3 regions of the Streptomyces sp. NPDC050535 genome follow, and region 1 is predicted to be linked to each of the others. Evidence: riboswitches for the same ligand, from Rfam matches in the RefSeq annotation. Region 1 holds a riboswitch; each other region holds the start of a gene.
What was found. Region 1 has a riboswitch for cobalamin ahead of ACIBLC_RS34340 (cobalamin biosynthesis protein). Riboswitches for the same ligand answer to the same signal wherever they lie in the genome.
Positions count from the first base shown of each region.

Region 2: linked by a shared signal. The riboswitch ahead of metE (5-methyltetrahydropteroyltriglutamate--homocysteine S-methyltransferase) and the one ahead of ACIBLC_RS34340 (cobalamin biosynthesis protein) in region 1 are both predicted to bind cobalamin.
Region 3: linked by a shared signal. The riboswitch ahead of ACIBLC_RS18015 (CbtB-domain containing protein) and the one ahead of ACIBLC_RS34340 (cobalamin biosynthesis protein) in region 1 are both predicted to bind cobalamin.

Region 1 covers NZ_JBITHE010000022.1:71,461-75,862, forward strand. The annotation lists gene ACIBLC_RS34335 (cobyric acid synthase) at 1-1,085, opposite strand, end outside; gene ACIBLC_RS34340 (cobalamin biosynthesis protein) at 1,082-2,026, opposite strand; cobalamin riboswitch at 2,126-2,269, opposite strand; gene ACIBLC_RS34345 (DUF397 domain-containing protein) at 2,541-2,750, shown strand; gene ACIBLC_RS34350 (hypothetical protein) at 2,988-3,629, opposite strand; gene ACIBLC_RS34355 (helix-turn-helix domain-containing protein) at 3,673-4,402, opposite strand, start outside.
Region 2 covers NZ_JBITHE010000001.1:906,576-910,977, reverse strand. The annotation lists gene ACIBLC_RS03845 (phosphocholine-specific phospholipase C) at 1-1,134, opposite strand, end outside; cobalamin riboswitch at 1,452-1,599, shown strand; gene metE (5-methyltetrahydropteroyltriglutamate--homocysteine S-methyltransferase) at 1,782-4,100, shown strand; gene ACIBLC_RS03835 (FAD binding domain-containing protein) at 4,354-4,402, shown strand, end outside.
Region 3 covers NZ_JBITHE010000007.1:118,646-123,047, forward strand. The annotation lists gene ACIBLC_RS18000 (alpha/beta hydrolase) at 1-350, shown strand, start outside; gene ACIBLC_RS18005 (histidine phosphatase family protein) at 700-1,290, shown strand; gene ACIBLC_RS18010 (CbtA family protein) at 1,455-2,213, opposite strand; gene ACIBLC_RS18015 (CbtB-domain containing protein) at 2,234-2,455, opposite strand; cobalamin riboswitch at 2,490-2,631, opposite strand; gene ACIBLC_RS18020 (beta-ketoacyl-[acyl-carrier-protein] synthase family protein) at 2,897-4,402, shown strand, end outside.

The DNA.
Region 1 (4,402 bases):
ACGTGCCCGGCCCGTGACTCGACCTCGTCCTCGATGTGCTCGCCGAGGAGCTGGAAGCCGCCGCAGATGCCGAGCACGGGCCGTCCCTCGGCGGCCCGTCGCGCGATCGCGTCCGCGAGGCCGCGCTCCCGCAGCCACTCCAGCGCCTTCACCGTCCCCCGGGTCCCGGGGACGACGACGAGGTCCGCGTCGGTCAGTTCCTCGGCGCGGTCCACGAACCGCACGACGACACCCGGTTCGGCGGCCAGCGCGTCCACGTCCGTGAAGTTGGACATCAGGGGGACGGCGCAGACGGCGACCCGGAGGATGTCCTGGCCGACGGGGGCGGCCACCACCGACTCCCGGACCGTGCCCCTCAGCGAGACCCGCAGCCCGTCCTCCTCGTCGATCCCGAGCCCGTGCCGGAAGGGCAGCACACCGTAACTGGGCCGCCCGGTGAGCCCCTTGAGCATGTCGAGGCCCGGCTCCAGCAGGGAGACGTCCCCGCGGAACTTGTTCACCAGGAACCCGGCGACGAGTTCCTGGTCCTCGCGGGAGAGCAGCGCGACGGTCCCGAAGAAGGACGCGAAGACGCCGCCACGGTCGATGTCACCGACGACGAGCACGGGCAGCCGCGCGTTCCGCGCGATCCCCATGTTCACGATGTCGGTCCGCCGAAGATTGATCTCGGCGGGACTGCCCGCCCCCTCGCAGATCACCGCGTCATACGTGCCCCGCAGTTCGGCGAGACACTCCAGCACGGTCCCGAGCAACGACTCCTGCCGGCCGCCGTGATAGCCGCGGGCGCTCATCTCGCCCACGGGCCTGCCCATGAGCACGACCTGACTGCTCCGGTCGCCGCCCGGCTTGAGCAGCACGGGGTTCATCAGCACGCTGGGCTCCACCCGGGCGGCCTGCGCCTGCATGGCCTGCGCCCGCCCGATCTCGGCACCCTCCCGCGTCACGAACGAGTTCAGCGACATGTTCTGCGCCTTGAAGGGCGCCACCTTGACACCCTGGCGCACCAGCCACCGGCAGATCCCGGCGGTCACCACGCTCTTGCCGGCGTCGGAGGTGGTTCCGGCGACCAGCAGCCCGCCGCTCATGAACCGCCTCCCCGCCGCTTCGGCAGCAGGCCCGCGGCACACACGCCGAACGCGAGCCAGCTCACACGCCGGGACAGCCGCACGGCGCGCTCGATGTCGCCGACCGCGACGGCCCGGCCCTCCCCGTTCAGTACGGGCCGGTGCTCGACCCTTCCCCCGTACGCGAGGGTCCCGCCGAGCCGCACCCCGAGCGCCCCCGCGAACGAGGCCTCCACGGGACCGGCGTTGGGGCTCGGATGCCTCCCCGCGTCAGCGCGCCAGGCGCGCACGGCGCCCCGCGGGTCGCTTCCGGCGGCGGCGGCGAGTACCGCGGTGAGCCGCGCGCCCGGCCAGCCCGCGACGTCGTCGAGCCGTGCGGAGGCCCAGCCGTAGCGCCGGTACCTGGAGGACTTGTGCCCGACCATCGCGTCCAGGGTGTTGACGGCACGGAACCCGACAAGACCGGGCACGCCGGCCACCGCACCCCACACCAGAGCCCCCACCACGGCGTCGGAGGTGTTCTCGGCGACGGACTCGACGACGGCCCGGGCGATCCCGTCCGCGTCGAGAGCCTGCGGATCCCGCCCGCACAGACGCGGCAGCCGCTCCCGGGCCACCTCGACGTCGCCGGCCGCGAGCGCGCCGCCGATCGCCCGGGCCTCCCGGCCGAGGGAGGTGCCGCCGACGACGGCCCAAGTGGCGGCCGCGGTCAGTGCGATGGAGGCGGTACGGGAATCACGTACGGAACGGGCGGCGAGCGCCGCGAGCCCGGCGGCACCGCCGGCGCACACGGCCGTGTGCAGCGCGCCCCAGCCGCGGTGGTCCCGCCAGAGCGTCCGTTCCACGGCACCCGCGGCCCGCCCGAAAGCGGCGACCGGATGTCCACGGCGGGGATCGCCGAGCAGCAGGTCACCGAGAAGGCCGGCGGCGGCGCCGTACGCGAAGACGCGATCGGCACGCACCGGCTCAGCCGGCCGTCAGGTCAGGCACAGCCGTCGTTCGCAGGGCACTTGGGCAGCCGCGCATGGCGATATGTCCTCACTCAGGGTGTCCACGCCCTGGTTCGAAGAGACCGGCGGTGAGAGTTCCTGGCTCCCGGGGAATTCCTTCCCCGATGACAGTGGCGGGACCGCGCCGGACTCACACCGGCTTCCTCTCTTGCCGCCGTACTTGGCCCCGGCAGTCCACCACGGGGTTGGAAGACCCGTCAACTTGCTGTTGACCTGCGACGGAGGAGTGTGCTGAGGCCCACACGGGGCCGGTTTTCCTCTAGGCCGACAAAAAGACCTTTCATAGACTCGAATACGACAATCGGGGAGCGGTCCGAGGGCGGTTGCCTCCGTGTGGTGACGTGGTGGGGCTCCTCTCGGCGGCCCTCTGGGCCGACCAAGATCACGGCGCTATCGTGACTCGGCATGGGGGAAAGAGACGGACACGCGTCGGGGGACGCCGGCTCTTGGGCAGCAGGAGGTAGGCGTGTCCTATGAGAACTCGTCCGAGCGGTTCTGGCACAAGAGCAGCTTCAGCGGGGCCGATTACGACTGTGTCGAGGTGGCGTTCGTCGGAGACGGCGTGATCGTCCGTGACTCGCAGAACCCGTCGGGGCCGTATGTCGTCCTGTCCGCCGAGCGGTGGCGGACTTTTCTGACGGCTTTCGCCGGCTCAGGGGGAGGGGGAGAGACGTGACGGATCATCATCTCGCCGAGATGCGGCACGCGGTGAACGGACTGCGCGGGGGGCCGCGGAGGATCTCGGTGTCGCTCGGGACCGTGCTGATGTGCGCGGTGCTCGGCGCGATGGCCGCGCTGACCGGCGCGGCAGCCGCACTGCTGGTGGACGGCATGGCCGCGCGGCTTACCGCCTGGGTGCTGGTGGCCGCGGTGACAGCCGTGGCCGCGGGACTGTGGTGGGGCTTGGCGGAGTTCAGGAGGAATCGTCCGCCGACTGCCTGTCCGCCGGCAGCTCGGACTGCCGCTGAGCCGGGACCACGGCCCGGCGGTCGTCGCTGAGGGCGGGTTCCGTCGAACCGGTCTGCGCGATCACCTTGGCCAGCTGACGGCTCATAGCGACCACCGGGGTCATCACGACGCCGGTCACGGTACCCATCAGCCATGGGTTGGTCAGTCCGAAGGCCGCCATGGCGCCGAGCAGTCCGGCGAGGCCCGCCACCAGCACGAGGATGCAGCTGGTGCAGTAGACGATCTTCGTGGTGAAGACCCGGAGATGGTCGTCCGTGCGATGACGGTCCAGGGTGTCCATCCGGTCGGCACGGTCCTGGTCCGCCATCGCGTCCCGCACGAGCTGGTTGTAGGAGAGGTCGGCGACGGGGGTCTGCCACCGAGCCGAGTCGGCGGAGGGGATGTCGTCGGCGTCCGCGTCGCCGCTCCCGCCGTCGTCGCCGTCGGAAGGGTCACCGGCGTGAGCGGCGGTGGCTCCAGCGGGCGCTTGGGCACCGGTGGCTCCACCGGCCCCTTGGGCACCGTCCGCACCGCCGGTACGCCAGGGTGCCCGCCCGATGGCAGTGAAGACCTCCCGCCACCACTCATTCCACGCGGCTGGCAGCATATGAGGCCTCCTCGCTTCTCCCGGGCTGCTGGGGCCCGGCAGATCAGCTGCTGTCGATACCGTCCCTGATCCGGCTGATCAGTTCGATGGCCTGCTCTCCGCCGAGGGCGACCTCACGGAGATATTCGAAACACTCCTGGTGGCGCACGATCAGTTCGTGGTCGTCACGGGTGGACTGGTTTCCCTGGACCTCGAGATAGAGCAGGTCCTCGTCGTCGAGAAAGCCCAGCAGGATGAAGCTGCCGCGGGTGGAGTAGTGGGCGCCCGCGGCGAAGGGGAGCACCTGGAGGGACACCTGGGGGCGCTTCGAGGTGTCGATGAGGTGCTGCAACTGGGCGCGCTGCACCCTCGGTCCGCCGACCTGCCGGTGCAGTGCCGCCTCGTCGACGACGAAGAAGGTCAACGGCGGGTCCTCGCCCTCCATCGTGCGTTCCTGGCGCGCGGTGCGCAGCTCCACGATTCGCCGGGCCCGCGCCTCATCGACCCGGGGGGTGAGCAGGGCCATCGCGTAGTCGTCGGTCTGGAGAAAGCCGGGCACCACGATCGGGTTGTAGGTACGGATCGACGCGGCGGCGCTCTCGTAGCCCAGGTACTGACCGAACCCCGGTCCCAGGATGTCGTTGTACTGGGCCCACCAGCTCGCGCCCTTCGAACCGCGCGCGGCTTCCTCCAACTCCGTGACGAGTTCGAGTTCCGCCACCTCGTACTGCTGGAGCAGGGCGCGCAGATCGGTGACCGAGAGGCTGACCGTGCCCTGCTCGATTCGCATGATC
Region 2 (4,402 bases), on a different contig from region 1:
CGCGTACAGGTCCGGACCGACGTCGACCGTGGACTTGCCCTGCGCGGCCGACTGCGGCGGGAACGGCGGTACGAGGTGGTCGAAGAAGCCGTCGTTCTCGTCGTACGTGATGAACAGGGCCGTCCTGCCCCACACCTCGGGGTTCGAGGTGAGCGCGTCCAGGACCTGGGAGATGTACCAGGCGCCGTAGTTCGCGGGCCAGTTGGGGTGCTCGGTGAAGGCCTCGGGCGCGACGATCCAGGAGATCTTCGGCAGCTTCCTGCCCTGCACGTCGGCCTTCAACTGGTCGAAGAAGCCCTCGCCCTTGCGGGCGTCCGTGCCGGTGCGGGCCTTGTCGTAGAGCGGGTCGCCGGGCTTGGCGTCGCGGTACTTGTTGAAGTACAGCAGCGAGTTGTCACCGTAGTTGCCTCGGTAGGCGTCGGAGATCCAGCCCCAGGAGCCGTTCGCGTCCAGGCCGTCGCCGACGTCCTGGTAGATCTTCCAGGAGACGCCGGCCGCCTCGAGGCGCTCGGGGTACGTCGTCCAGTCGTAGCCGACCTCGTCGTTGCCGAGGACCGGGCCGCCGCCGACGCCGTCGTTACCGGTGTAGCCCGTCCACATGTAGTAGCGGTTCGGGTCCGTGGAGCCGATGAACGAACAGTGGTAGGCGTCGCAGATGGTGAACGCGTCGGCCAGCGCGTAGTGGAACGGGATGTCCTCACGCGTCAGGTACGCCATCGTCGTCGACGACTTGTTGGGCACCCATTTGTCGTACTTGCCCTTGTTGAAGGCGGCGTGTCCGTCGCTCCAGCCGTGCGGGAGATCCTGGATGAACTGCATGCCCAGGTCGTCGGCGTCGGGACGGAAGGGGAGCACGTCCTTGGTGCCGTCCGACTGGTACCAGACCGATTTGTCGCCCGACGTCTTGGCCGGAACCGGGTCGCCGAAGCCGCGGACACCCCTCAGCGAGCCGAAGTAGTGGTCGAACGAACGGTTCTCCTGCATCAGGACGACGATGTGCTCGACATCGTCGATCGTCCCGGAGCGGTGGTTCGCGGGCAGCGCCGCGGCCCGCTCGATGCTGCTGTTCAGTGCGGTGAACGCCGCGGTACCGCCGGCGAGTTGGAGGAAGCGGCGCCGATTCACTTGGGGCATGGCTGGGTGACCTCTTGTCCTGACGGAAACAACGGACGTACGGGATGACCGGGCTGGCCGGGATACTGCTGGAACGTGTGCGATTGGAGTGTTCCAAGAGCACCGAACGGCAAGGAAGGGTCCCGTGGCCCCCGCGTGAAACTCGGAGGTACGTGCGGCGAACGGCGGTAAACGGAACGCCAACCCGGCCTCCCGCAACCAACGTCGGGCAAAAGTCTCGCCGCCCGGCATGTGGGCGATGTCCCCCGCAGCCTCGCGCGGCCCTCTAGGCTGGTCGGTGCAGCTGGTTCGCCCCGTCCGCCAGACGGGAGCGTCGCAAGAGGGAACCCGGTGGGAATCCGGGACTGCCCCGCAGCGGTGAGTGGGAACGACCGCCGTCATACGCACTGGGCCCGGCCGGGTCTGGGAAGCGACGGCCAGTAGATGTCCTCCGCAGGGAGGGCGCGCCCACAAGTCCGAAGACCTGCCCGCTGCCCGCGCGCGACCCCTCGTGCGCGGACATCCCGGTGACCTCGTGGGCGGGTCGGCGCACATATCGGACGGACGACCGTGTCTCGCGTACGAGGATCGTTCCGTCCGGTCGCCGGCCCTTCGCGCCCTCGTCCCGTCCCGGGATTCCAGGGAGATATCTCGCGAAGGAGATTTCCGTGACAGCGAAGTCCGCAGCCGCGGCAGCACGGGCCACCGTGTACGGCTACCCCCGTCAGGGCCAGGGCCGGGAGCTCAAGAAGGCGATCGAGGGCTACTGGAAGGGCCGCGTCGACGCCGACGCCCTCCGGGCCACCGCCGCCGAACTGCGCCGGGCCAACTGGGAGCAGCTCGCCGGTGCCGGCATCCACGAGGTCCCCACCGGTGACTTCTCGTACTACGACCACGTCCTGGACACCAGCGTCATGGTCGGCGCGGTCCCCGACCGTCACCGGGACGCCGTCGCCAGCGACCCGCTCGACGGGTACTTCGCGATGGCGCGCGGCACCCAGGACGTCGCGCCGCTGGAGATGACCAAGTGGTTCGACACCAACTACCACTACCTGGTACCCGAGTTGGGCCCTGACACCGTCTTCACCACCGACTCCGCCAAGCAGGTCGCCGAGTTCAAGGAGGCCCTGGCTCTCGGGCTCACCGCCCGGCCGGTCCTCGTCGGCCCCGTCACCTACCTGCTGCTCGCCAAGCCCGCGCCCGGCGTGGCCGCGGACTTCGACCCGCTGACCCTCCTCGACCGACTGCTGCCGGTGTACGCCGAGGTCCTCGCCGACCTGCGCGCGGCGGGTGCCGAGTGGGTACAGCTCGACGAGCCCGCGCTCGTGCAGGACCGCACGCCCGCCGAGCTGAACGCGGTCACCCGCGCCTACCGCGATCTGGGCGGACTCGCCGACCGCCCGAAACTGCTGGTCGCCTCCTACTTCGACCGGCTGGGCGACGCCCTGCCGGTACTGGCCAAGGCCCCGGTGGACGGCCTCGCCCTCGACTTCACCGGCACGGCCGCCGCCAACCTGGACGCGCTCGCCGCCGTCGGCGGACTGCCGGGCAAGCGCCTGGTCGCCGGCGTCGTCAACGGCCGCAACATCTGGGCCGACGACCTGACCAGGTCGCTCGCCACCCTGGGCACCCTGCTGGGCCTGGCCGACCGGGTCGACGTGGCCGCGTCCTGCTCGCTGCTCCACGTCCCGCTCGACGCCGCCGCCGAGAGTGACATCGAGCCGGAGATCCTGCGCTGGCTCGCTTTCGCCCGCCAGAAGACCGCCGAGATCGTCACCCTCGCCAAGGGTCTCGGCCTCGGGACCGACGCCATCGCGGCGGAACTGGCCGCCAACCGGGCCGACCTGGCCTCCCGGGCCGGTTCGGCGCTCACCCGCGACCCCGCGGTGCGGGCCCGGTCCGCCGCCGTCGCGGACGCCGACGCCCGCCGCTCGGAGCCGTACTCCGAGCGCGCCGCCGCCCAGCGCGCCCACCTCGGTCTGCCCCTGCTGCCGACCACCACCATCGGCTCCTTCCCGCAGACCGCCGAACTGCGCACCGCGCGGGCCGATCTGCGCGCCGGCCGGATCGACAGCTCCGGGTACGAGGACCGCATCAGGGCCGAGATCGGCGAGGTGATCTCCTTCCAGGAGAAGACCGGCCTCGACGTCCTCGTGCACGGCGAGCCCGAACGCAACGACATGGTCCAGTACTTCGCCGAACAGCTCACCGGCTACCTCGCCACGCGGCACGGCTGGGTCCAGTCGTACGGCACCCGTTACGTCCGCCCGCCGATCCTGGCCGGTGACATCTCCCGCCCCGAGCCGATGACGGTGCGCTGGACGACGTACGCCCAGTCCCTGACCGACCGCCCCGTCAAGGGCATGCTGACCGGCCCTGTCACCATGCTCGCCTGGTCCTTCGTCCGTGACGACCAGCCGCTCGGCGACACGGCCCGCCAGGTCGCCCTCGCTCTGCGGGACGAGGTCAACAACCTTGAGGCGGCCGGGACTTCGGTCATCCAGGTCGACGAACCCGCGCTGCGCGAAACGCTGCCGCTGCGCGCCGCGGACCATCCGGCGTATCTGGCGTGGGCCACCGAGGCGTTCCGGCTCAGCACCGGCGGCGTACGCCCGGACACCCAGATCCACACCCACATGTGCTACGCCGAGTTCGGGGACATCGTCCGGGCCATCGACGACCTCGACGCCGACGTCATCAGCCTGGAGGCGGCCCGCTCACACATGCAGGTCGCCCGGGAGCTGGCCGAGCACGGCTATCCGCGCGAGGCCGGTCCCGGCGTCTACGACATCCACTCGCCGCGCGTGCCGAGCGCGGACGAGGCATCCGCCCTGCTGCGCAAGGGACTTGAGGCCATCCCCGCCGAGCGGCTGTGGGTCAACCCCGACTGCGGACTGAAGACGCGCGGCTGGCCCGAGACGCGCGCGTCGCTGGAGAACCTGGTCGCGGCGGCCCGGACGGTCCGCACCGAACTCGCCGGGTCCTGACCCGCCGGGACGACCGGGAAGGGCACGCCGCGGCCCCTTCCCGGTCGTCCCCGGCCGTCGGGCCGGAGCAGGTCACGGAAGGTACGTGTAGGGCTCCTCGATTAGGTGCTCGCCCGTGAGGGGAGCACAGGGTGGAGAAGTGAGCCCTGTACGCGCCCCCGCGTGCGCGGGAAAAATGCGCTTTGTCAGAGGTCAATCGGCCGGGGTATCGCCCACCCGGGCCACCGAGTTCCAGAAAGACAGGTCGGCCACCGTGCTCTTGCGTCTGCCCACGTCCGTGTCCGAAGCACAGGAGTGCCTGG
Region 3 (4,402 bases), on a different contig from region 1:
TCCCGGTCGTCCTGGTGGGCCACTCGATGGGCGGTCGCGCGGCCCTGCGTGCCGCGGCCGAGCCGCAGGTCCGTGCCGTACTGGCGCTCGCGCCCTGGATTCCGGACGGCGAACCGGTGGCCCACCTCCGGGACAAGGACGTCCTGGTCCTGCACGGAGACCGCGACCGCGTCACCGACCCGCACGCGTCCGTGTCGTTCGTCCACCGGGCCCGCGAGGCGGGCGCCCGCGCCGACGTCGTAGTGATCCCGGGCGGCGACCACGCCATGCTCCGCCGCGTACCGACCTGGCACCGTGCCGCGGGCTCGGCGGTCGTCGGCTTCCTGCGGGCCGGCTGCACGACCGTGTGACCCGGATCCCGCGGGCCCCCGCCGTGGACGGGGCCGGTGCCCGCCCCGGTCTCTGCTGCTCCAACGGAGTTTCGGGGCGGGGTTGTTGGGCCGCAGGACCGGCCGGGGGCCCTGTGTTTCCCCGGCGGGCGTGAGTGCGTACGCCGGGGGGCGTCGCCCCAACTCGCCGAATCTGTACGGCCTGGAGCTGCGGACCTGCGAAATCGACGAGCTCGGTGGGTGTTAGGTTCACGCCCGTCCCCCCGGTCGGCTGACGGCCGGCGACCCGGCCGCCGTACGCGGATGCCGTACGCGGATGCCGTACCCGGTGGAGACCCGAACCCGTGACACCAGCAGGAGGAGCCTTCCCGTGACCAGCCGTGTCATCTTCATCTCGCCCGCCACGAGCCGGGCGTTGCGGCAGGCCCGCTTCGACGACGGCGACTCGATCGACGACGCGGGAGCGGCCCGGGCACACGCGGCGGCCGGATCGCTCCCCCGCGCTGTCCGGGTCGTCGCCACGCCCAGTGTGCGGTGCCGCGAGACGGCGACGGCACTCGGTCTCCGTGCCGAGGACGCTCCGGGGCCCGCGGCATGGGACGCGGGCCGCTGGCGGGGCCGCACGCTGGACGAGGTCGGCGCCGCCGAGCCGGAGGCGGTGGCCCGCTGGCTCGCCGACACCGCCTCGGCACCCCACGGCGGGGAGTCGGTCGAGGATCTGTGCGCCCGGGTCGGGAGCTGGCTGGACAGCGTGGCGGACACCGACGGCCGCACGCTCGCGGTGGTCGAGCCGGAGATCGTACGGGCGGCCGTCGTCCACGCCCTGGGCCTGCCCGCCGAGGCGTTCTGGCGGCTGGACGTGCCTCCGCTGACGGCGACGGAGCTCAGCGGCCGGGCCGGGCGCTGGAACCTGCGGCTGGGACGGTTGCTGGACGAACCGGAGGCCGGCGCGGACGTCTGAGCCGCGAGGGCCGGGCAGCGGCCGGAGACTCCCGGTTCCCTCGGGTCCGACATCCGCCGGAAGCCGTTCCTCCCCGCTCGCCGCGCACTTGATGGGTCCTCACCGGAAAACGCGAGAGGGCCCCCGGACGGTTCCGTGGGCCCTCACCGGTGTCGCGGGACGGGTCAGTTGGGGGCGGCGACCGGCCGGGCCGTTGCGACCTTCGCGGGGCCGGGGTTCAGCAGCCGTTCGGCCAACTCGCCGAAGGCGAGGCCGAATCCGCCCCACAGGGTGATCTGGATGGCCAGCGCGGAGACGCGGAACCGCCACAGCACGGCGGCCGGGAAATCGGCGGGGACCTCGTTGATGACGGGCAGGAACGCGTACGCCAGCCCGATCGCGAGGGCGAAGGCGGCCACCGCGGCGACGGTGGCGTACCAGGTGCCCAGTCTCGGCGCGAGCCGCTTGCCCAGGATGGTCGCGGCGATCGCCAGCAGTACGCCTAGCACCATCATCAGGAAGTACAGGGTGGTGCGCTTGGCGATGGTGTCGTGGTCGCCGACCGCCGGCGGGTTGGCCGGGTACTTCAGGAACGGCACGACGTAGACCGCGAGCAGGGCGCAGCCGGACAGCAGCAGCGCGGTGGCGCGCGGGCTGAAGCGGCCCACGCGGCCGAGCGCGAAGCAGAAGGCGAGGGCGGCGATGCCGCCGAAGGCGACACCGTAGACCAGGACGCCGGTGGCCAGGCCCGCGGTGGACTGCAGGCTGCGGGAGACGAGTTCGACCTCGTGCTCGTGGCCCGCGGCGCGGGACTCCTCGAAGCTGATCGCGCTGTCGACGCTCGGCTCACCGAGGAAGTAGGCGACGATCAGGGCGAGCACGCCGGCACCGAGGCCGGCGAGCATGCCCCGCACGAGGAGATTTCTTACCGTTGCGGAGTTCATGAGCTGCGCCGAGTCCTTCGTCAGTGGCAGGGGAAGCCGAGAAGGTGGCGTGCGTCGTGCACCCACTCGTGGACTTCCCCGCCGGAGACGACGGAGGTGGCGCCCTGTTCGGCGCCGACGAAGTACAGCAGGACCAGCATCAGGATGCCGAAGAAGACCGCCCAGGGAGCGATGTCCTTGAGCGGCAGTTTCGCCGGGATGGCGGGGGTGGTGGGCGTCGGCTGGGCGACATGCTGCGCCATGGCAGGGCCTCCTCGGGAGTTCGCGTCCCATCTCGGTGGTGCACTGGACGACGGCTACGGGTCTGACTTGCCCCCCTCTCGCATAAGGGGTGGCACACAGTGGCGCGACCGTGCCGGGTTCCCACCGGCTTCCGTTCTGCCGTCGTCGATATCGCACCGACGGTACCGCGTGGCGGGTACATGGCCAAGACCAGGCCACCAGGCGTGATCCGTTTCTCCGGTCCGGCGACCGGTCGTCCGTCCCCTGTCCGAAACCCCTGACTCCCGGGGCCGGTTGGCGGGCCGACGCCGCATCCTCGCGAATACCAGGCGGGAAGAACGCTGCCCGCGATGGGGTGACATTGCGCACATCAGCGGCGGACGCGTCTAGCCAAGGGGTTCTTTGTCGCTGACAGTTGGGCGGGATATTTCCCATTCAATCGGCACAGAAGGATCCCTCCCATGCGCGATTCCTCCGACGTCCCCGTACAGCCCCACCCCGTCACCGTCGCCGAAGTGATACCCGGTGATCTTCTCGCGCTGTCGGAAGAGGACGTGACGGCGAACCGGTGGTACGTGGTGATGCACACCCTGCCGGAGAACCCGCAGACCATTCGGCTGGCTCTGCGACCGCCTCTCGGCGGAAGTGATCACGAACGGGTATTCCCGCGGAATCACCAAGTGACGGTGGGGAGTCGGCGTGTGGATGTCGCCGGAATTCCCGAGATCGATTCGGCCGGTCTGGAAACGGTCGAATTCAGGGACGGCGATCGGATCACCTCCCTGCGCGCCGTCGACCCCGGGGCCGTCGAGGAGTCGTACAGCCGCCGGTGGGGCCGGTGGTACCGGGATCTGGAGAGCCGGGACGAGGAGCCCGAGTCGGACTCGCAGCTGCGCGAACGGGTCGCGCGGGAAGTCGCCGAGGGTCATGTCGTACGGCATCTTCCGCGGCCCCGTGCGAGTGCGGCCGCCGGCGCCGTACGGCCTCGGCGGGTCGTGGTCACCGGGCTCGGAGCCGTGACGCCGCTCGGTGTGGGGGTGGCCGAGCTCTGGCAGGGACTGGTCGAAGGGCGGTGCGGGATAAGGGAGTTGGCGGGTGAGGAGTTCGCCGGGCTGCCGGTGCGGCTCGCGGGGTCCGTTCCCGTGGATCCCGCGGAGCTGCTGCCCCGGCCGCAGGCCCGGCGGATGAACCGGGCCGCGCAGTTCGCGGTGATCGCGGCGCGCGAGGCCTGGCGGGACGGCGAGCTGGACGGCGCGGGGACGGTCGAGAGCGGGCTCGATCCCGAGCGGGTCGGGATCAGCGTCGGCGCCATCCTCGGCGACGCCTCCGTGCTCGTCGGCGGTGACCGGCGGCTGCGGGAGAAGGGGCCGCGTGCCGTGTCACCGCTCACCACACCGATGACCGTGCCCTCCCAGGCCGCCTCGCAGGTGTCGCTCGCGCTGCGGATCACCGGCGAGGCCCGCACCGTGAGCAGCGCCTGCGCCTCCGGCACCGAGGCCATCGGGCAGGCCGTCGACCGCATCCGGTACGGGCACGTCGACGTCGCCCTGGCCGGTGGCGCGGAGGCGGTGGTCACCCCGGCGATCATGGCCTCGTTCGCCGCGATGCGCGCCCTGTCCACCCACGGGCTCGGAGACGGCGGATCGGCCAGCCCTTCCCGGCCGTTCGCCCGCGACCGCGACGGCTTCGTGAACGGGGAGGGCGCCGGTTTCCTGCTGCTGGAGGCCGAGGAGCACGCGCGGGCACGCGGGGCGCGGATCTACTGCGAGGCAGCCGGGTGGGGACTGTCCGCCGACGCCCACCACATGGCCGCGCCCGACCCCTCCGGCAGCGGTGTCGCGCTCGCGATGCGACGAGCCGTACGGGACGCCGGCGCCCATGCAGTGGACGTCATCCACGTCAACGCCCACGCGACCGCCACCACCGACGGCGACCTCGCGGAGGCGGGCGCCCTGCGGGCCGTACTC